3 regions of the Mechercharimyces mesophilus genome follow, and region 2 is predicted to be linked to each of the others. Evidence: predicted binding sites of a transcription regulator. Region 2 holds the regulator's gene; each other region holds the start of a gene.
The links. The regulator LexA, encoded in region 2, represses DNA repair genes until DNA is damaged. The targets are predictions, from matches to a motif close to CGAACATATGTTCG.

Region 1: a site for LexA is predicted at 4,739-4,752, ahead of AC6RGY_RS00900 (YhjD family protein). Genes of this name have one in related genera too.
Region 3: a site for LexA is predicted at 2,592-2,605, ahead of dinB (DNA polymerase IV). Genes of this name have one in related genera too.

Annotation. Positions count from the first base shown of each region.
Region 1 is NZ_JCBAPH010000001.1:152,005-159,669, forward strand. Features, by position in the region: gene AC6RGY_RS00875 (dTDP-4-dehydrorhamnose reductase family protein) at 1-498, shown strand, start outside; gene AC6RGY_RS00880 (glycosyltransferase family 2 protein) at 458-1,666, shown strand; gene AC6RGY_RS00885 (alkaline phosphatase family protein) at 1,896-3,344, shown strand; gene AC6RGY_RS00890 (DUF421 domain-containing protein) at 3,375-4,076, shown strand; gene AC6RGY_RS00895 (CBS domain-containing protein) at 4,161-4,643, shown strand; gene AC6RGY_RS00900 (YhjD family protein) at 4,797-5,174, shown strand; gene AC6RGY_RS00905 (SGNH/GDSL hydrolase family protein) at 5,240-5,875, shown strand; gene AC6RGY_RS00910 (N-acetylmuramoyl-L-alanine amidase) at 5,941-6,738, opposite strand; gene AC6RGY_RS00915 (S8 family peptidase) at 6,929-7,665, shown strand, end outside.
Region 2 is NZ_JCBAPH010000001.1:1,043,143-1,050,807, forward strand. Features, by position in the region: gene AC6RGY_RS05330 (pyridoxal phosphate-dependent aminotransferase) at 1-1,096, shown strand, start outside; gene AC6RGY_RS05335 (glycosyltransferase family 39 protein) at 1,351-3,342, opposite strand; gene abc-f (ribosomal protection-like ABC-F family protein) at 3,753-5,324, shown strand; gene lexA (transcriptional repressor LexA) at 5,462-6,094, opposite strand; gene yneA (cell division suppressor protein YneA) at 6,297-6,578, shown strand; gene AC6RGY_RS05355 (Mpo1-like protein) at 6,741-7,058, shown strand; gene AC6RGY_RS05360 (DUF4129 domain-containing protein) at 7,158-7,665, opposite strand, start outside.
Region 3 is NZ_JCBAPH010000005.1:37,588-45,252, reverse strand. Features, by position in the region: gene AC6RGY_RS12915 (hypothetical protein) at 1-228, opposite strand, end outside; gene AC6RGY_RS12910 (VOC family protein) at 471-857, shown strand; gene AC6RGY_RS12905 (DUF6843 domain-containing protein) at 1,573-2,481, shown strand; gene dinB (DNA polymerase IV) at 2,655-3,725, shown strand; gene AC6RGY_RS12895 (phytoene desaturase family protein) at 3,956-5,470, opposite strand; gene AC6RGY_RS12890 (PadR family transcriptional regulator) at 5,602-6,159, shown strand; gene AC6RGY_RS12885 (MFS transporter) at 6,737-7,665, opposite strand, start outside.

The DNA of each region.
Region 1 (7,665 bases), 890 kb from region 2:
TCTATCTATGGATTAACCAAACGTTTGGGTGAAGTATCGATTCCCCCTCATTTAACCATTCGGACATCGATTATCGGACCTGAATTAAAAGAAGGGATTGGTTTGTTCCAGTGGTTTATGAAACAACAAGGGAAGATTCAAGGATATCGGCAGGCATTTTGGAGTGGAGTGACAACGTTAGAACTAGCTAAATCCATTCACTGGCTCACATCCCGATCAATAGGAGGTATTATCCACTTAACCTCTCCACTGAAAATCTCTAAGTTTGAACTGTTACAAATGATGGCGGAGGTATTCGAAAGAAAGTCGGTTTGGATAGAGCCAGATGATCGAGTACAAATCAATCGTAGCTTAATATGTACTCGTCCAGATTTCCCCTATAAAGTCCCTTCGTATTACATGATGCTAAAGCAATTGCGAGAGTGGACAGAACATGCTAAGCGAAGGGAGTACTTCGATGAAAAAGCCGGATGTAGGGATTGTCATGCCCGTATATAATCAGGTTCCTAAATATTTGTTCGCCTCTTTAAGATCGATTCTTGCTCAGTCTTATCGCCAGTTTATTTTGTACATTGTTGATGATGGGTCCAATAAGCAGACCAAAAAAATCCTTGCTGATTTTGCGAAACGTGATCCTCGAGTGAAGTTGAGGCACAATAAAAGGAATAGAGGAGTAGCAGAGTCATTAAATAAAGGCTTTGCTCCAATGTTCGCAGACCCAGATATCCGCTATTTGACTTGGATCTCGAGTGATAATACTTATTACCCTGGTTTCATAAGCCAATTACGTCGTCTATTGTCTACAGCTCCGGAACATGTTGGGATGGTATATAGCTCCTTTCGACATGTGGATAGTAGAGGCAAACCGCTTAAATGTAAAAAGTATGAGAGATACGCAAAATTGCAGAAATTAAATAAAGAAGAGTTGATCCATTTTTGTTTTGTGGGTGCCTCGTTTATGTATAAAAAAGAAGCAGCAAAAAAAGTCGGCGCTTATCGTATGCCCACAATAGAGGATTATGATTACTGGTTGCGTTTAGCAGAGGTTTGTGATTTCTTATATTCCCCAGTGAAATTAATGGACTATCGCGTATGTTCTCCTAAAAGTGTGTCTGCTCATCTAGAAGAGCTTGAAGCTCACCGTCATTGGCGCAGGGTAAGGTGTGAAATCATACAGCAGACGAGAAACAGACGAGGGATTCCAATAGACACAACGATTCTCATTCCGGTAACAGCGGTTTCTTCTACTACAATTGGACAACTAGAAACACTGTTAGAGGGAGTCTATCATCATATTTCTGTATGGGTTATCGGGTGTTCTCTACCGGAAAAAAGGTTAAAACAGATTGAAGCTAATTTGAAGAAAGTGAACGACCCCCGCGTCACATTCCTTTCATCCACGCATGGTTACGTTAGGGCCCTGTTTGAACAAGTGAAAAAAGTGAGAACCCCCTTTTGTATGGTTTTTGATCAAGGGCTGAAACATAAAGACTCTCTTTATCATATGATTAAGCTGTTGAAAAAGGAAAAAGATTTGTTTTACCATTCTTCACGTAGGAAGCGCAAGCTGATTGATGCGATGAAATCGAGACAGACAGGGTTTAAGAGAGATATCCTCTACCGAACGAAAGAACTGCATTCTTTGCTGCATGGGAAGCTTCGTTGAGCTAGTGAATAGATCCCAATGATTGTGTATAGATAAGGGAATGGTGGAGAGGATAGAGGGGTACAACTACCTGAAAAGGACATCGATCATGTTGATGATTCTACTTTTTCTGTTGCTTTTATGTGGAGGCATATTCTATTGGTATTTCTGGGGCTCCAGATTAAAAAGTTTCGCGTATAGGGGCGGTCTTTCTCCTTCTTCACAATCCAAGAAGAAGGTTATTTTTCTCATGTTGGACTCGCTCTTATCCGATGCAATTGACGAAGGCATTTCGAGCGAGCAGCTACCTGCACTCGCTTTTTTTATCGAACGAGGTCAGTACCATAAAAATATGATTAGCTCTTTTCCAACAATGTCCGTTTCGATTGATAGCACCGTATGGACAGGGGTATATCCTGATCAGCATCAGCTTCCTGGCCTTGTCTGGTACAGCGAAGAAGAGCAACGTATAGTCAACTATGGGACGGGTCCTACAGAAGTAATGGTTAGTGGAGTGGGACAAGTGGTGAAAGACGGGATTTATCACCTGAATGAAAAGCATTTAAGTCCGCAGGTAACAACGCTGTATGAAGAATTGGCAGAGCGAGGGATGGAGACAGGATCCATCAATGGTATGGTTTTCAGGGGAGCCGTACGTCAATATTATACCCTACCATTGGGATTGGCTCAGTGGACTGGTCTTCCACAGTCGGTTAACCTCAAGGGGCCAACACTTTTCACTTATGGAGGGCTGGCGAATCCCTTACATGCAGGTGTACACTTACCGACGGGTCCCTTCCATCAATTTGGATTCACGGATGAGTATGCAGAGCAAGCGATTTGTTATCTCATAAAAAAACAGTGGTTGCCTTCGTTTTTAGCCGTTTATTTTCCTGATATGGATCGACCGATTCATCGAAAAGGAACAGCGGCAGCCCTGACAGAACTTAAAAAATTAGATGAACGTTTGAGGCGGATCTTGGATACTTTTCCTTCCTGGGACGAGGCTCTGCAACAAGTGACGTGGATTCTTAGTGGCGATAGCGGACAGACAAACATTCTTCCGCAAAAGAAAGATTCCCTTATCTCTCTCGTTACACCGCTTACTTCCTATCGACTCTTAAAACCGGGAGATGAAAAAAGGCGGACAGCGGAAGTTGCTCTTTGTAATAATCAGCGAATGGCTTATATTTACGCTTTGCAAGATCATCTCTCACTAGAAGAGTTGGCGCACGCGTTTCATGAGGAGGAACGAGTGGACGTGCTTGCTTGGCTGGAGGGTGACTGGGTAATCGTTCTTTCACCAGGGAAAGAGGGTCATTTTTCTTACCGAGAAGGAACGAACTGGAATGATCCGTATCAGCAAGGTTGGGAGTTGAAGGGGAGGGAGGATTTCATGGATCTCTCGTTAGATCGAGAGACAGGAAGTCTGACGTATGGACAATTTCCAGATGGATTGAGGAGGCTTAAGGCCGCACTATGCTCCCATCAGGGACGTTTTCTGGTGATCAATGCGAAGCCGGGGTATGAGTTTTCTACTCCATATGCTCCTCGGCATACAGGTGGAGCTTCCCATGGTTCCCTACATAGCCAAGACTCCTTTGTCCCGTTGATTGTTGCAGGAAGCGAGGAGTCACTCTCTTCTGACCGCTTGGTTGATATCAAGGAGTTTCTTTTACGGTTGTATGATAAAAGATGAAAAATGGGGAGGGAAGGAGGAAACCGACGATTGAATGCCTATTTTGAGGTCTTTATACAGACTGTCCTTGCATTTGGTGGCGTTCTTGTCATCGCTCGTATTTTAGGGAAGCAACAATTAGCCGAAATGACGTTTTTTGAGTATATCAACGGGATTACGTTTGGATCGATTGCTGGGAATTTAGCAACAGATTTAGACCAAGTAACGGTGCACCACTTCTTTGGCTTGGTTCTCTTCGGCCTGCTTACCTGGTTGATGACCTTTATTTCTCTCAAAAGCAGAAAGGCACGTCGCCTATTGGGTGGAGATCCGGTGATTGTTATCCGCGAGGGAAAGATCTTAGAAGAAAACATGAAGAAAATGAGAATGACGGTCGAAGAATTAATGCAACTGTTACGTGAGAAAGATATTTTTAATGTATCTGAAGTTCATTTTGCTATCTTTGAAAATGATGGTGGCATCTCAGTGATGAAAAAACCGGATTATCAGCCTCTTACACCACACTCCATAGAGCAAAAGCAATCGTCTCTTTCCTCCCCCCTTCCACAAATTCCGATGGAGCTGATCGTAGATGGGCAAATTATTTATGATAACCTCCATTTGAATGGAAAAAACGGAAAGTGGTTGTTAGGGCAATTGAAAAAACAGGCGGGTGTCACTTCGATCCAAGAAGTTTTCTATGCGGCAATGGAAAGTGACGGGAAGCTTTTTGTGGATCTGCGTCGGGATTAAAAAGAAGAGATAGTCTTGTAGCATAAGGGTGTATGAAAATCGACCTATAGGAGAACATAACCACAGAAAAGGAGGGAAATTGTTATGCATCAACTACAAGACATTATGACAACCAATGTCAACACCGTTACTCCACAAGACAACATTTTTCAAGTAGCTACTATAATGAAGCAGCAAAACATTGGTTCGGTTCCCGTTGTGGAAAACGGAATGTTGAGTGGCGTGGTTACTGACCGTGACTTGGTTTTACGGGCAATCGCAGAACGCAAACCCAACTCCGCCACGGTGGCAGACTTTATGACTCCCAATCCGGTAGTGGGTTCTCCAAATATGTCTGTCGATGAGGCAGCACAATTGATGGCGCAGAATCAAATTCGACGGTTGCCGATTGTGAACAATGGTCAGCTCGTAGGCATTGTAGCCATCGGTGATTTGGCTGTTCGTCAGCCCTATGCAGATAATGCTGGAGTGGCGCTAACGAGCATCTCCACTCAAGGTCAAACTTATGCTTCACCAAACCAAGATCCTGCTCCGAATGCAAATCCTCCACAACAGCCCCTGATGTAATCAAGACGGAGTAGTTAATCCCGCCTTCTAGGCGGGATTTTTCATGAACGATCGGTGTATCCACATGATAATTCCCATAAAGTAACAGATAATAAAAAACATACGTTCGTATATAATGGATAGAAAGGCCGATGAGAATGAGGTGAACGTTCATTGCTTCTATATCCGGCAGAATACGATCAGTTTGAACGAGAAGTAAAACGAGTGGTGGTGATGGAGGTATTGACGCGATCCCTGCAACATGATCAACAATGGATGGACCAATCTTCCTTTAAAATGAGGCGTGTCTTCAAAGAGTGGCTCAGGGAGGCGGAGAGAGAAGCGACAAAAGAGCTTATTCAAGGAAGACGTGCCCTGCGTAGAACGGGAGGAGAGATCCTGCGGATTAGTCAATTAAATGATGTGCGAGAAGTGGATGCGAAGTTTCGAGGCTTCCTTTATACGAAGCGATATTTTAATGCTGTTTTGCGGGCGGAATGTGAAACTTGGCTAAGTGATTGGAATAAAAGCGGGAACAGGGTTACAAGCTAAGTGTAGTGGGCCTGAAGGAGACACTGAGGAACAGCGATTGGAAGGAAGGAGGGAGTAAGGAAAAGATGAACCGGGTGATGTACCTTGCTCTGGGCGATTCATTGACTGAAGGAGTCGGAGCGGAGCGAATAGATGGCAACTTTCCACAGCAATTTTTCAAGCATTTGAGTTGCTCCGAACAATGTATGATGCGAAATTGGGGGGTATCAGGCCTTACTTCTGATGAATTGCTCCACCTGCTAGAAACACCTGCCATAAAGCGGGTCGCCCCCTTGGCTTCTCATATTTCCATCACGATTGGCGGAGGCGACTTTATTGATCTTTATCGGAGCGGGTTGACGATGCCCAAAATTTATCGCACCATGAATGCGGTGCAGGAAAGAGTAAATGATACATTGTCCACTCTCCGCAGATCAAATCCAGGAGCTACTATTTATTTACTTGGGTATTATGTGCCTCGTCCTGCTTATCAGATATCCCTTCCGTTGGCAGCGTATTTGTTGCGGAAGATGAATCAAGCGATGAAGGGGATTTGCAAAAAATATCAAGGGGTCCTAGTGGATCCTTTCGATTCTTTTTTCCATCGGCAGGAGTATTTTGCTGATGATGTTCACCCGAACCAACTGGGTTATGATGTACTGGCGGAGTTGTTTGCACAGTCTGCTTGTCTTCTTCCTCACAAGGAACCCTCTGTGCAATAAGGAGAATATGATGAAAAATCCTGCTCATGGGCAGGATTTTTATTTGTTCATCTGAGAACCACGGATTAATCGAGTACGATGAAGGCATCTGTAATACCAATGTTTTTGATGCGAGCAAGTTGTGCCTCAGCATTGTCTCGCTCGGCGAAGGCACCTGCCTGCACGCGATAATAAAGGGTTCCATTGATGGTTGTGGGCAGAATGAAGGCGGATATTCCATTGGATTCAAGAAAACTTACACGACTCTCTGCATTACTTTGCATGGTGAAGGAGCCAGCAATTACCTTATACAAGTCGAAGTTGACAGGAGGAAGGCTATAAGCGGCCGCAATCCCTTCTGCGATTGAGACAGATAGATCATTGATGAAAGTAGGATTTAAAAGGAGAGCTAGATCTTGGCTCGTATCGATAAATAAATTTTCTAACAAAGAAGAGGGCATGTTGGTTTCGCGTAAAACATGAAAGTTGGCACGCTTTTTCCCACGATCACGAATGTTATATTTGGATGATAGATCTTGAATAATACGGTTATGAATCGTATTGCGCGAATTAACGGTTTCTTGCGAGACTGATCCATTAAAAATAAAGCTTTCAAATCCTGTTCCACCACCGGCATTGATATGAATGGAACAATAATAATCGGCATTAATGGCATTTGCCATACTGGTACGGGTTGATAAGCTGACGGTGGCATCGGTCGTTCGTGTCATATAAATTTCTACATCATAGTGGCTAAGCAAATAGTCACGTACCTTGAGGCCAATCGCAAGGGTGAAATTTTTCTCTTGATAAGATCCATTGGTTGCACCTGGATCTGCACCACCATGGCCAGGATCGATAACAATTCGGGCGATTTCAATCACCCCCTTGGTTGTATTCTAGTAATATCTTATGCAGCATTCATAGAGTATGCTTGGACGCATCACGAATCGGGATGAGAGCTAAGAACTCGATCGTTAAAAGAGGGAATAAGTCGCTGGTGCGCCCCTTTTCCTAAGTGTCCAGTCAACCACCTCCTTTCTCTCATAATCTAGCTAGTGAGGAGGTGAAACGATGGATAGAAGTATTTTGACGCAACGAAAACTGTGTCATCTAAAGGGAACACAAAAAATCACTTGGAATGTCAAGCGTGTGCTCGGTGCTGATGAAAGGGGTCGATTTCCTAATCTTGGGACAGGAGTGCGTGTAGGCATTATCGACACAGGAATTGATTTTACTCACCCTGATTTAACGACGAATATAAAGGGGGGAGTAAATCTTATCCAATCTGAGAAGCCTCCACAAGATGAAAACGGACATGGTACGCATGTAGCTGGCATCATAGGGGCACGTAATAGCAAGACAGGAATTATAGGGATTGCTCCGCAAGTTTCTCTATATGCGATTAAAGTATTAGATAAGTATGGACTGGGGACCATGCGTACCATGATTCATGGGATCAAATGGGGAATTGATAACCATATGCATATTTTAAACATTAGTATTACAGGAGAAATCTCCAGTCCGCCTGAACTAGTAGATGTGATTGAGTTAGCGGAGAAAAAAGGGATTTTAGTGGTAGCTGCTAGCGGTAATCGAGGAAACTCAAGAGGAAAAGGAGACTGTGTAGAATCTCCAGCTCGTCTTCCAAGTGTAGAGGCGGTAGCCGCGTTGGATCGAGAAAACCGCCGTGCCCCCTTTTCTGCTACCGGTCCGATGGTAAATATAGCAGCACCCGGCGTTCAGATATTAAGCACATATTTAAACGGCCGCTATGCGAAAATGAGCGGCACCTCGATGGCAGCACCACA
Region 2 (7,665 bases):
CGGGCAGGATGTCATCGGACTTGGAGCAGGAGAACCAGACTTTAATACACCGGAGCATATTATGGATGCGGCCATTCATGCAATGAAGTCGGGCCATACCAAATATACACCTGCCGGAGGAATTGCTCCGCTGAAAGAAGCGATTATCAATAAATTTAAACGAGACAATAACCTTCATTACAATCCAGAGCAGATTGTTGTCACCGTGGGAGCCAAACACGCGCTTTATAACTTGTTTCAGGCCCTCTTAGACCCAGGAGATGAAGTCGTCATTCCTGCGCCATACTGGGTCAGCTACGTGGAACAGGTGAAATTGGCGGGAGGGATTCCGGTCATTTTGCCTGCAAAAGAAGAAAATGGGTTTAAGATCACCGCTCCAGAGTTAGAAGCAGTCATCACTAAGCGCACAAAAGCTGTTCTTCTCAACAGCCCTTCCAATCCCACAGGGGCTGTCTACAGCAAAGAAGAACTTACTTCTCTGGGACGTGTTTGTTTAAAAAATGAGGTGTTGGTCGTCTCGGATGAAATTTATGAACACCTCATCTATAGTGGGGATCCACATGTTAGCATGGCTAGTCTCGGAGAAGAGTTCTATCAAAATACCCTCATCATTAATGGCGTATCCAAAACGTATTCCATGACCGGATGGCGCATTGGTTATGCAGCTGGGAATGCCGAACTGATCAAAGCGATGAGCAATATCTCCAGTCACAGCACGTCCAATCCAACTTCGATTGCCCAATATGCAGCCATTGCGGCCTTGGAAGGAACACAAGAACCGGTTCACATGATGCGCTCCGCCTTTAAGGAGCGACGCGACTTCGTCGTTGATGCTCTAAAGGATGCTCCAGGAATTGAAGCGAACACACCCGCAGGCGCCTTTTATGTTTATGCCAATGTGGCGGGGTCCATGAAAGCCAAAGGTCTTCGTACTTCAGGTGAGTGGGCGCAACAACTCTTGGAAAAAGAAATGGTGGCAGTCGTCCCTGGTTCTGCATTTGGAACAGATGAGCACATCCGACTCTCTTATGCAACTTCGATGGAACAGCTAGAAAGTGCTGTTGCTCGCATTCTACGATTTGCTTCCCATTCGTAAAGAAAAAGCGCCTCTATAGGGCGCTTTTTCTTTACACAAATACGCGGTAGGCAAGGGAACGGTAGGTCTAAATGGCCATACTCTCGAAGTTTTTCATGCCCCGCTAATCCCTCGTCGTGGATTCTAGACATCTTCTGGCAATAACCTCTCTTTGTTTCGGACTGCTCTCATTCTCGTTGGACGGATGCTCACAAGAGCAGTCTATTGAAAAAAAGCCTTACTGAGATGATGGGGCAGTATCACAAGAATTTTTTTTATTCTTCCCCTTGTTGAAAGCGATACAATGTTGCAGGTCCGCGTTGAAGTACAGTCCCTTCCTCGATCTCTTCTTCCCATAGGCTAGAATCAACGGGTTCAGCGTGTGCAAGAATCCACTCCTGGATCTCTCCGTTCCCTCGCGTCCGTTGGCTTTCTTCATTGACGAGGACGTACTCCAATTTGCCACTCGCCACCATTTCTTCTAGCTCAGCGACCGTAAGTGCTGGATCATTTCCCATGAAGCCACCATAGGCAATCGCCGGTAGCCCCGTTTCGATGATGAGAGGAGAGATTTCATCTTGACTTGCCCCCAACACGAGAATATCTCCTTCGTCGTACTGAGAGACCAAATAGTGGGTGAGCGTCTCATTAAACACACCCAAATCCCGCCCACGATCTTGGGCTAATTCTGGACCTGCAATAGGTAAACTGGCATTCCCTCCATAGAGGGCTGGAGTGAGCGCCCAATATACAGGAGCAATCAAGATGCCACTTATGGTGAATAGAAGAGCTATCCGCTGCAACGCTGGTTTTTGTTGTCGAATAAACAAGAAACCTAACACAGCACCTGCACCCACGGTTAAGACAAGAATGACTGGAATCAACCATGTACGAATTTCTTCGTAGGAGGAGACAATCCCAATATGATAGAAAGCCGTACCTAGTAATGCAAGGGGTAAAAACCACTTCTTTGTAGGAGTTTGCTCGCGGAAGTCGTTCCACATCGCAATCAAACCAGCTCCTGCTAATGCAGCAATGCCCGGTGCTAACATGTTGAGATAGTAGCGGTGATAAAAACCTGCATAACTGAAGAACACGATCATAGGAGTAAGCCATATCAACCAGAACAGGGCCATCTGTTGGGAGGGGCGAAAATCCGATATTCTTCTCCATGTGGCCTTATGAATGAGTACAAAGAATGAAAACAGCGTAAACGGCAAGAACCAACTGATTTGTCCGCGCAATTGCTCATTTACTAGACGGAGGATACTGGATTCCCCACGCTCATTGCCACCACCGCCTCCGGCTCTCCCATGTCCATCTTGTGCAGGAAGCGGATTCTGTAGAGAAGGTGTCATTGCTCCTTGGTTGTGGTCTCTTTGGTTTGGAGCTCCTTGGACCTGCTTACCACCCATGCCTCCATCACCGTGATTTCCTTGTCCAAGGCCAGCAGAAGGAGGACCACCTGCACGGTTGCCACCACCCATGCCTTCCCAACGTGACATTCCATTGTGACCAAAAATAAGCTCCATTACCGAATTGGTTTCTGTACTTCCCACATAGGGGCGTTCCTGGGGGGAAATCGTGTCGACGGTGAGGGCCCATGAGAAGGAGAGTAGGAGGATCAGTACACCACTAGTGAATAGGTGGCGAAACTTTGTCATCCAAGTCTCTTTGGCGAAGAGCAAATAAGTGAGGGACCATGCGGGAAGGATCAAATAGGCTTGGAGCATTTTAATGTTGAAACCGATGCCGATGAGAGCGGCTGAGATGAATAGATAACGCACTTGTTTCTTTTCGATTGCACGAAAAAGTAACCATGTTGCAAGCAATAAGGTGGCCACTAGAATACTATCGGGGTTATTCGTGCGAGAGACCGCCACGGTGATGGGAGTCGTTGCAAATAACAATGCCGCAAGCAATCCTGCCCTCTTTCCAAATCTTTTACCTACCAAGAGATAGAGCATAAATGTGGAGAATGCGCAAGCGAGTGCTTGCGGGAAGAGGAGTGCCCATCCAGAAAAGCCGAAGATATGAGCCGATAGCGATTGAATCCAGAATGCAACAGGGGGTTTGTCCACTGAGAGCACACCAGCTGAATCATACGAGGCAAAAAAGAATTGATGCCACCCTTCCAACATACTCCGTACGGTGGCGGCATAATAGAGATTGGAGTATCCATCCTGTCCGATAAATAGGAGATTGAGAGCAAACGAAAGGCTGATAATAAACATGAGTGGAATCGACTGCTTGACCTGCTTCTTCATCACTGTTCCTCCCGGGTCTTCCTTCTGAAAAGCCCTTTACCCCTAAGAATAGAGTAGGCAGATGTCAGTAGGATGTCAGTAAGGTGTCAAGCGGGCGATTTCAACGAATCCTTTAGAGCATGCAGGATAGGATATTTCATTGTTCAACCTTGTGAAATAATTTGTCTTTGTGTTATACTTTCCCTATTCATGATAGAAAGGGTGACGTTGTACAGATGATTCTCTAATCCGATTCCACTGAAAAAAATCGTTTCAGTTAAGGAGTAATCTTTGCGGATAGAGATACGTCTGTGCAATGACAAAGCAAAAACGGAATCATTATGTGCATTCGCGCCTAGTGAAGATGGCCTGTTTTTGCTTAAAAACTGCGATGACGGTCTCCTGTCCGAAAAAAGACAAGGAGGCTTTTTATGTTGTTACTACAAATAAAAAATGGAAAGAAAAGTTGGGGAGAACGCCTGCTTTTTTCGATTCCCTCCCTTCAAGTATACAAACAGGATCGCATTGGCATTGTTGGATTAAATGGGAGTGGAAAGTCCACCTTATTCAAGGTTTTGATAGGCGAAGAAGCATTGGATGAAGGGAGCGTTATCCGGACATGTCAGGTCGCCTCGATTTCTCAATGGAATGACAAGAAACGGGAGATGAGTGGCGGGGAACAGACACGAATGCGTATTCATGAGGCTTTGGGTTCACCCTCCGATGTATTGTTAGCAGATGAACCAACATCTCATCTAGATCAGAAGGGAATCGAGTGGCTCAAACAACGATTGTCCCGCTATCAAGGGGCCATCTTACTTATCTCTCACGATCGCCAATTATTAGACGATATATGTACGACGATTTGGGAGATTGAAGAGCAGACAGTCTCTGTATTTAGGGGGAATTATAGCTCCTATCAAGAGCAAAAAGAAAGAAGAAGAGCCCGACACATTGAGCAGTATGAGCAAGCTCAACTAAAAAAGGAGCAATTAGAAAAGGCACTCCGACAGAAAAGGGATCAAGCGATACGGATGATAAAGCCTTCTAAGGTAAGCACGTCGGAATCCAGAATGCAAAAAGCAGGGAAAGGTTCTCAACAAAAATCGATCCACCAGTCTATACGCGTGTTAGAAGCTCGCCTTGCAAAATTGGAGGAAATAGAAAAACCTCTTTCCCTTCCGCAAATGAAAATGGTTGTTCCGCGTGATCTCTCCATGAAAAAAAGAATTCTTGTCCGTGCTGAAGGCTTTGCCGGACAGCGGGAAGGAAAGAGTTTATGGGAACCGAGTGATTGGATCATCACTTCTGGAGATAAAGTAGCTGTGATCGGTGAGAATGGATCCGGCAAAACGACTCTTTTGCAGAGGTTCTTCCATCCAGATTCTACGCTTCGCTTATCTCCAGAAGTGAAGCCTGGATTTTTTCAGCAAAACCTAGATATCCTGGATGAAGAACGGACGATATTAGAAAATGTTATAGAATCAAGCATATGGGATCAATCCCTTGTTCGTACTTTTTTAGCACGCCTCGCGTTTCGTCCGAATGATTGGCAGAAGAAAGTATCCCTCCTTAGTGGAGGTGAAAGGGTGAAGGTTGGACTGGCTAAAGTGTTCCTGAGCGATATGAATCTTCTACTACTGGACGAAGTCACGAATTACTTAGACTTGGTTGGAATGGAAGCTGTAGAGGAATGGATCACTCACTTTCCTGGAACCGTCGTTTTTGCTTCGCATGATCAACGGCTTCTACACAGCGTAACCACGAAAGTAATCCATTTAAAAGGCGGTAGAATCCAAACTTTTACAGGATCATGGGAAGAGTATAAGAAAAGGGAAAGTAGTCCGCAGTTGAAACCACAAGCGACAGAGAGCAGAAGAATGATGATTGAGCATGAACTTGCAGAAGTGATCAGTCTGCTTGCTACCAGTCCTTCGCAAAAGGAGGCGTTGGAAGAACGCTTTCAGCAATTACTGTGTGAGAAAAAACAGTTCGAACAATAGGTTCATGAATGCGCATAATCGTATTGGAGATATCCGATTCTTTCATACGCAAACACCTTACATCGGCTAAAATAGAGACAAGCCCTGAGGTTCCAAAAGAGCCTCAGGGCTTGTCTCTATTTATTTCAATTTTCTTCTTACATGCTTGTACGTAATAGTCCGATTACTTTTCCTAAGATGGTTACTTGAGGAAGAAGGAGGGCTTCCATTTGATCATTTTCCGGCTGAAGTCGAATATGGTCTTTTTCTACATATAAACGCTTCACTGTTGCTTCGCCTTCTTCCGTCATCGCAACGATGATATCTCCATTATTAGCCGACTGTTGCTGATGCACAATCAGCTTGTCCCCGTTTAGAATACCGGCATTGATCATACTTTCCCCTTGAACGGTAAGGAGAAAAACAGCATCTTTGTTGCCGATCATTTGGAGCGGAAGCGGTAAGTACTCATCCACATTCTCTACTGCTGTGATAGGCTCACCAGCTGTAACCTTCCCAATCAAGGGAACAAGCACTGACGCATCCTGTTGCTTCACAGAATCATCTCCGGAACGATGTGGATCGAGCACCTCAATGGCCCGTGGTTTAGTAGGATCGCGTCGGATGAATGCTTTTTCTTCCAAGCGAGCAAGATGCCCATGCACAGTGGAGCTAGACGCTAGTCCAACTGCCTCACCGATTTCACGAACCGATGGGGGATATCCTTTTTCTCGTACTTCACTTTTAATAAAATCGAGTATGGCTTGTTGACGAGCGGAGAGTTTTGACAATGTGCTCATCTCCCTTCAGTACGAATAGTGGACTCAGTTATAGGTGAGTTGCTCTTTTACCAAAGTATACATGAATGTGAAGAAAAGCGCAAACATAAGTTCGAAAAACCCCTTGACGGAACGTAAGTTCTAGTATAACGTTATAAGTACAAACATATGCTTGTACAAACTAGCGGAAATGAGTGAAAGGAGCGCGTGCTCATTGATTCGAAACCGAAGGACAAGCTTACTATTGACCCTCTTAGGCTGTTTCCTTTTCTTTTTCTTCATTAGAAGCGAAGTGATCGCCAATGACCCTCTTCCCAACACAGTTGAAGTGAAGGTGCAAGCAGGGGATACACTATGGGAAATAGCACGAGTTCGTTCCGATGAGAGCACAGATATTCGGGAGGTCATCGCCGATATTAAAGAGATAAATCAGATTCACGACGGAATCATTCATCCAGGTCAAACCTTAAAGGTGCCATTGAGCAAAGGGAAATAAAAATAGCAGTCCTCTTTGTGTTCCTAATTCGACACAGGGGAGAGCGATCCTTCTGATTTGGCGAAAGTTCGTTCTCCTTTTATTTTCTTTATTTTCTGAAGCAGGTTTTTATGCAGAAAGAGCAAATAGAAGCATAGTGTAGAGTAAAAAGGAGGAATCTCAGTGAACATCCAGAGCCTACTAGAAAAATACCGTGAAGATCATCAACATCCGGTGAACAAACTGACACATGCCATCGGCATTCCGATGATCGTCCTCTCTTTACCGTGGTTTTTCTTTCAATGGAAAATAGCACTCCTTTTATTTATCATTGGATGGATATTGCAATTTGTTGGTCATGCCTTTGAAGGGAAGAAACCATCGTTCTTTTCCAATCCTCTGTTTCTTTTTGCAGGGGTACTTTGGTGGATTAAAAAATGGGGGAAGAAGGAAGAGAGCACTAGCACTTCAAATGAACATTCGCCTTCTGGACAAAAATGAAAACGCTTTCAGATTACGGCCATAAAAAAGCGATGCCTATGATGGCATCGCTTTTTTCGTTCAGGAAGTGAAAAAATCACTTCCTGTTCATGAACTTTATTACTCCTTACGGCCATATCGTGCTTCGATATATTGATCGGTCAAAGGATCGATTTCGGGAGCTATCGAGGGGTTTTCTTTTTTTAAGCGAACAGCGTACTCTCTCGCCGTCTCAGAATGATCTCTCGCTAGTCCCTTTGCACGCATGCGCTGAAGGAATTGATCATATTGCTTGCGAACCCTTCCTTCCAAAGGACTATAGGGCCAGGTAGAAACACCCACATTTTTTCGGAATTGAGAGAACGAAAGAAAAGAACGCTCTTCTATCTTCTGATTCAGCAAAGGAGGAGATCCCTTCGTTTGACGATGCTTAATTCTCTTCATAATCCATATAAGAGCTGGAACAAAAAGTGAAGTGAAAAGGAAATAGAGCCAAATCGGATTCTGACTACTTTCCTTTTCAGGCGGTAACTCAGCATCTCCAGATGTTAACATAATTTCACAGTTAGCCAATTCTTCCTCTGTTAATTCGGCAACTTCATCCGCTGTTACATAAAGGACACAGTCG
Region 3 (7,665 bases), on a different contig from region 2:
GAGATGAAGCTGATTCCTTTCTCTTCGTAGACTGTAGAAGAGATAGCCTGGAAGATAGAAGACGTGAAAGGCTAGGGTGACGAGAAGAATCCCTCCCTTCACCTCCGAATTACCGTGATGAAAAATATTTCCATAGAGAACAAATAGGGTTATTACCACTAACCATGTAATTGCTCCAGGGCGTCCTACGTAAAAATCTTTGCGTAACGTTGCTTTCCATGCACTCAAGGGAAGCACTCCTTTCAAGTTTTGTATCGTGTATTAGTGTACTATCTATATAGTGCACTAATACATTAGGGATGTCAACCCTTTTTGAAGAGAAGTTGAAACGTTTAATTTAGGGAGAAGCCATCGCCATAGCAATAAGGATGGAGACGATTTTTATGAACTGCATTGCTTATGGTGTGAACTTGGCAGGAGTTAAATAAAAATATAGAGAAATATCACTCCTATCGAAGGGGGGAATGGTATTGAGTGATACAAAGATAGGAGCTTTATTTTTGCATGTGAAAGACTTGGAGAGAGCCATTCACTTTTATACTAACCACTTGGGATTCACACTACGGGATATAGAAGAATGGGAAGGAGAGCGCCAAGCAAATTTTGAGGGGCATCCTTTGCTTACTTTAAGTGAGTCGGATGAGGTAGAAGTGTTAGATAGACCACTTTTCAATATTACGGTAAAGGATGCCTCAGCCATGTGGGAAGCTTTAAAGAAGAGTGGATATAAGGTGAGCAAGCTGGAAGAATGGACTTCCTCTCATTGTCATCACACCATGTTTGATGTGTATGACCCGGATGGACACCCGCTAAATATCATTGAGATAGAGGATAATCAAGAGAGAGCGGGGTCTTGAGGAAGGGGTTATTGCACAGGATGAGGCATGTGCTTTACCATGCTGATTATTTTTTGCTTACCATGGAAGAACAGAAGTGGCCCAGCTACTTCTGTTCTTATTTTTGATTGAAGGAGGTGAAGGGATTAGGGATTCAAATGAATGAATGACCAAGTAGATGTCGTGGTTTGTTCCGGGAATGGATCACGCTCTTTCATAAAGAGTGATAAAGAACGCCTATTCGGTTCTACAAAAGTTAGAACTGCCGTCTCTTCTGTTTCTCCTTTAACATGAGGAAAGAGAGAGGAAGGAATATCTTCTCTCAACTCAATCTTCATTTGTTAGGAGAGACATTGATTATGATTCGTATTATCAGTAAAACCATAACTTTTCTGATAGCATATACCTTCGTTCTATGGTTTTATCACTTTGTCTTACCTGCATTTCTATTTTCTACGATGATAACTTTCTTTATGTTTTGGTTATCCCTTCTTATTGATAAAGGAACAGATGAAACCGATTTACCAGCGATCTACTCCTATTTTTGGCATATCGTTTGCTCGTTACCGTTTATCTTCCTCTTTGGGATGTATGCACCTCTTTTCACCATGGGAGTGTGGATGGTGGAACGGATACTTCAACTCATAGTGCAGCCGTTCGTGAGAAGGTGGGGGAGTGTGAGGGAAGAGTGGAAGTAGCGGAAAGAAAGAATAATGGATGAGCGGGAAGTGGTTGAATGTTTAAAAGAAAGTTGGTAGCTGCAGTGATTGGAAGTGTCCTTCTTGCTATTCTGTGGAATGTGAAAGGGGGAGGATTTGAGGCAATTGCGACGTTGATATCAACCTTGGCGGTATTTGTCTATGGTTATCCTATATCAAGCCTAATTGATGTAAATGCCTACCGTGTAAAGTACCCAACGCTCTATTCTTTTTCGTGGCATCTCGTAGCATCTATTTCTTTTATTTTTCTGATAGGCTATTATGCACCACTGTTTACCCTGGGAATTTGGATTATTGATCAAGGTTTGATGAGAGGGTTTCATTTGGGAGAACAAGGTTGGCATCAGAAAAGGATGGGGAAACGAGATAAACACCTCTTCTATTGGGTCAACATTCCTGTTGTGGTGGTGGTTATGCTGTTATCGTTTTATTTCATCTTTCTTATGGGATTATTTGAAAAAGAAGAGAAGAAGAATTTGCAATATACCATTCCCGAAGGTTACACCGGATGGGTATTTATCGTGGGAAGTGTACCAGGAGCACCCCCGCTAAAGGAAGAAGGAGGTTGGGGGCAGATTCGTGTGAATGAAACGGGGACGTACCTCACGTGTACGTCTTATGAAGAGATGTTTTTAGGTGGGAAGGTAGATTATCGCACCATCAATGCTGATGGTGAAATAAAGGAAGCAAACGCAGTAGGGAGTTGGATCGACAAAAAGAAGGGCATAAAGTATGTACTGGGGCATCGAGGAAGTGCGCTCCCACTTACGTCAGATGATCCGCATGATTATATGAAGTATGAAGCGTTCTTTTACGGGACAGAAGAAGAATATCATGCAAACCCTTTTACCGAGGAGTATGATTATTTAATCTATAGTGAGATATCTCCTCTTGCCACGAATGAAAGTGCATGTGAGGAAAAATAATCAGCCCAAATCAAATGGGTCATTTCAAAACACTTTTTCTCATTTGCGGAATAGAAAGGTTCGCTCATGTGAGGATCTTGAGGACGGCGTGAACTGGATGGACTGGAAAAAGAACGCTTGTTTGTGTATGGTAGAGGGTAAGAACATCCTCTTCATAAAGGGGCTTAAATCCTATGCGCAAGATTATTCATATCGATATGGATGCGTTCTTCGCCTCGGTCGAGCAACGTGAGAATCCCGATCTAAAAGGAAAACCCGTGATCGTGGGGGGTGATCCGTATGGTCGAGGGGTAGTGGCTACCTGCTCCTATGAAGCAAGAACGTATGGAATCCATTCGGCGATGCCATCTAAACGAGCTTACACCCTCTGTCCCCAAGCCATTTTCATCCGGACTCGCATGGAGTTATACAAGCAAGTGTCGCAGGAGGTAATGGAGATCTTCCATACGTTTACTGATCTTGTTGAGCCATTATCACTGGACGAGGCGTTCTTAGATGTAACGGAAAATAAAGTAGGAGTTCGGTCGGCGACGCTGATTGCCCGAATGGTTAAAGACCGTATCCAAAAAGAATTAAAACTGACTTCTTCGGCAGGTGTTTCTTACAATAAGTTGATTGCGAAGTTGGCCTCTGGTTATCAGAAACCGGCTGGACTAACGGTTGTTACGCCAGAGCAAGCGCAAGCTTTTCTGGATGTCCTTTCAATTGGTGACTTCTGGGGGATTGGGACAGTCACGGAAAAACAATTGAAGGCGATGAGTGTTCAAAGCGGGGCTGACCTGAGGAAGTGGTCGAAAGAGAAATGCATCGAGGTGTTGGGCAAACGAGGCGAGATTTTATATGGTTTTGTCCGAGGCGAGGATGAACGCCCGGTTAATCCAAAACGTGTTCGGAAGTCAATCGGACGAGAGACTACCCTAGCCGTTGATGCAACTACGTGGGAAGAGATGCAGCCGATCCTAGAGAAATTAGCAGAGTCAGTATCTCTACGGTTAAAAGACAAGAAGCTGTCTGCACGAGTAATCGTCTTAAAGGTTCGCTTCCATGATTTCAAGCTGATCACACGTAGAATGACGGTACCTGAATCTATTACTAGCGAGCAAGAGATAATGGCATGTATTCGTACGATGTTTGACATGCTCTCTATAGAGGAGAAGGGAGTACGGTTACTGGGGATCAGTGTGGCAGATTTTGAACCACGCGAGAGAGCGTACCAGCAATTGAGCTTATTTGAGTGGGAGTAGGGTAGAGAAGTGTTCTTCTACTACCTTACAAGGGCCATGCAGAATGATAAAGGAACCGAATGCGGATTGGACCAGGAATGATCCTGTAGAAGGTAGTTTGTTTGTTCGTTCAAGCAAAAAGCACCCCTCTTTGGTGGTGTTTCTGTCTCATTCTTATCCTACCAAATGAGAGGGGTGCTTTTCGTGAATATCTCTAATCTGAGATGAACTTTCGCTTTATGAAAGGTGAGTTAATTACTTATCAGATGACTCAATTTTTTGTGGATTCTTTCGGCTTCACTGGTACCGGATACCATAGCACCTTGGTAACCTCCCCCTGGGCGTGTCCATGCTCCCACGAGTGAGAGTTGATCGATGGGTGTGGTTTTTTCTAAACGATGTAGTCCGGATTGCTCGACCGTTTGAGCAAATCCATATACAGCACCCGCGGGATTTTTTGTATATTTTTGCATCGTTCGTGGTGTGCCTAATTCGAGTACTTCGATCGCTTGTGTGATTCCTGGGTAACGCTCTTCTAGTTGACTAAGCAAATACTGAGTGACTTCTTCTTTTCGCTTCTTATACTCTTTCTTATCCTCAGGCCAGTTTTCGATAAAGTCGATGAAGGCTGTCACTATGACGGGCTTCCCATTTGGGCTGAGTTCAGGATCTAACTGATAATAATTGGTGATCCCAAAATTGGCTTTTTGATAATCCCCGTTCTTTAGATACTGGTAATCTTTACTTGGATCTTTTTCTTTTACAAATACAATATCTTCATCAATGAGTTGAAATTTTGCCGGCTCTTCGTTTAGTCCGAGATAAAGTTGCGTAATGGAGGGTCCAATCTCCATTTTTTCGTAACTTTCACGGTAGGAGGAGGTAGTGAAGCTTTCATCCACTAACCTTGAAAAGGTCATGTGCGGGGAAGCATTTGAGACGATCCATCTTCCTGTATATGTACCCCCTTTCTTTGTTTTAATTCCGACTGCTTTTTGATCTTCTATGATAATCTCGGTAACTTCTTGTCGCAAATGTACCTTGCCACCATGCTCATGAATGACCTCAGCTAATGCATCAGCAATGGCTTGTGCCCCCCCTTTGATATAGTACGTGCCTTCAAAGTGGTAGCCCAACCATGGAACAAAAAAGTAATGGGCGGTAAGCATTTGCGGAGGAACACCATAGTACGGCCACAGTAGGGTGAAAAATGAGATGAGGGATTCGTCATCGACATACTGCTTCATCACTTCTGCGGTGGTCATCTGGGACCATTGAATAAACAAGGGGGCTTTACTGAAAAAAAGCTCTTGTTTCTCGGCTTTAGGGATCGATGAATCTTGTAGGAATTTCATTTCTTGACCAAAAGCATATAAATCGTTAAATAATTTGGCGATCCCTTCCTTTTCTTGTGGGAACAAGTCTTGTAGAAGTGCTAGATATTGCTCATGATCTTGAGGAATGGTAATCTTCTCATCATCCCATACAACCGTATACGGATGTTCTTTTTTTAGAGGGGTAAGGCGATCCATCATTCCACATTTTGAAAAAAGCTCATAACAAACTTCTCCCTCACTTAAGCTGCCCATGGCATGTAAGGATACATCAAACTCATATTTGCCTTTTCGCGGGAAGTTGGTTGCATAACCTCCTGGACGCACGTGGTGTTCAAAAACAGCTACTTTATGACCTAGCTGGGATAAACGCGCAGCTGCACAGAGACCACCAATACCTGCACCAATCACCAATACATCGTAGTTTGACATGCTTGTTATCCTCCTCTTATATCAAAAAGATATATCTTTGTGATTCATTATATAGGCAACATTTAAAAATGTCAAAATAAAAAATGTGCTATACTATGGAGATTCATGAACAAGTGAAGCGAGGGTGAAAAATGTCTAGAGAAAACAAAACGACATATACCTTACTGGGTCTTTTGATGTATGCGCCCTCAACGGGTTATGAAATAAAAAGAACAATCGAGAGTAGTATTAAACACTTTTGGCAGGAGAGTTATGGACAAATCTATCCAACCTTAAAAAAACTAGTAGAGCTTGGCTTTGCCGTTTATCATATTGAAAAGGTGGATGGAAAGCCAGATCGGAAAGTGTATACGATTACGGAACGAGGAAAAGAAGAATTTATAAACTGGATGGAGAAGCCGATTGAAAAAATACCGATCCACAAAAACGAACTCCTGCTGAAGATTTTTTACGGACAACACCTTGATACTGAGCACAACATCGCACAAATCGTTCAATACCAACAAAAGATGGAAGATATTCTCCAATCTCTCAATACGATGGAGAATTTTCTCCTTACAAAAAGAAAAGAAGACCCACACTTTGATTACTGGATGATGACGTTATCCCACGGCCAGTACATTGTTAAAGCCACGATTCAATGGTGTGAAGAAAGTATGGAGAAGTTAGCAGTAAAACGGAAGGAGTAGACGTGAGGTGAGTTTTTTTGATTCCGGTCGCTTGTTGGAGGCCATAGGCGGGTCACTTTTCATTTTAAGCACAGTATGGATAATTTACAGTCAATTGTGGTATCATATTATCAAGAGGACGCAAAACGGCAGGTGCGCTAACACCTACCGTCGCGAGAGCAGACACGCCATAGTAGATGGCGTCCCCGTAAAAGAGTTACAGCTTACGGAAACAGTCCACCACTAGGTTTAGGCGCCCGTGGGTGGATTGTTTTTTGTGTCACGATATTTTCGCCACTGGTCGTAAAGCCACTTACCAAACTTTACAACCTCACTAACAATCCGAAGGATAAGTAGGATGGTGTCTAGCATCTATCTCCCCCCCTTCTACGGGGAGGATTAGCCATCCACCACGGACCCGTCTGCCCTTATTTAATCTGATTATATCACATTTTCCCTTCCTATTAGAGGAATAATATAGAAACAGGAGAGAGCGTATAGCGAGTAGTAGAATTGCTTAAAAAGAGCCGTAGGGGAGTTATGGAACCCTCACGGCTCTTTTCTAGTTTAACGAATCCTTTAGCTGTTTCCCCGGTTTTCACGACTGAGAGGAAGCAATGATGGCTTCGGTGTCGCCTTTCTTTTTTCTCCCTTGCAGCCCGATATGTGAAAAGAGAATCGCTAGTAGAGTGGCAAATAGGATCAGTATACACATCCCCGTACTACCGACCAGTGCGCCAATGATTAAGCCAGTTGCACCAAAAAGCTTTCCAAAATGAAGAATAAAACCATTGACAGCTAAATAAGCCCCTCTTTGCGAGGGTTCAATCATATCCGCTAGTAAACTTTGTCGAGCTGGGATAAATAGGAGCTCGCCAAGTGTATAAAGCACAACAGCGAGAATAATCCCGGGTAAGAAATTTGAAAAACTGAGATAAGCAAAGCTTAACCCAAATAGAGTAAACCCTGAATATTGCAGAAGTTCGCGCGATTTTCCTGCGAACATCTTTGTTATTAACGTAATGAAACTGATGATCAATATGGTATTTAATCCAATGATCGAGCCGTACACTTTTATCCCATCCAGCGTGAAAGGGTGATTGAATAGAGAAAAGAAGGTGGTAGGAAACTCTTTTTCTATGCGCACAGAGATGAAATTATATAATTGTGGTTCGATGGAGGCGATCGCAATCCCGCCTAGGGTAAAAAACAGAAAGGGGATGTCTTTGATGACGGAAGTATAGTGTTTTAAGAGCGAGTTTAGGTTCCATATGCGGGTAGGAGTCCTTTTTTCATGATGAACTTGGAACGTATCATCGATCTTCACGCTCGTTAACCACAAAGTGAGAAGCGATAGAGCAAAGATACCGATGACCATGTAGAAGTAGTAGTTTTCAAATAACAGGATGGCAATCAATAAACCCGTAACCATGCCTAAATTAATCGCCCAGTAGTTTAATGAAAAGATATAACTTCTATCTTCCGGTTCACTGGCATCAATCAACATGGCTTCGGACGCGGGGGCAA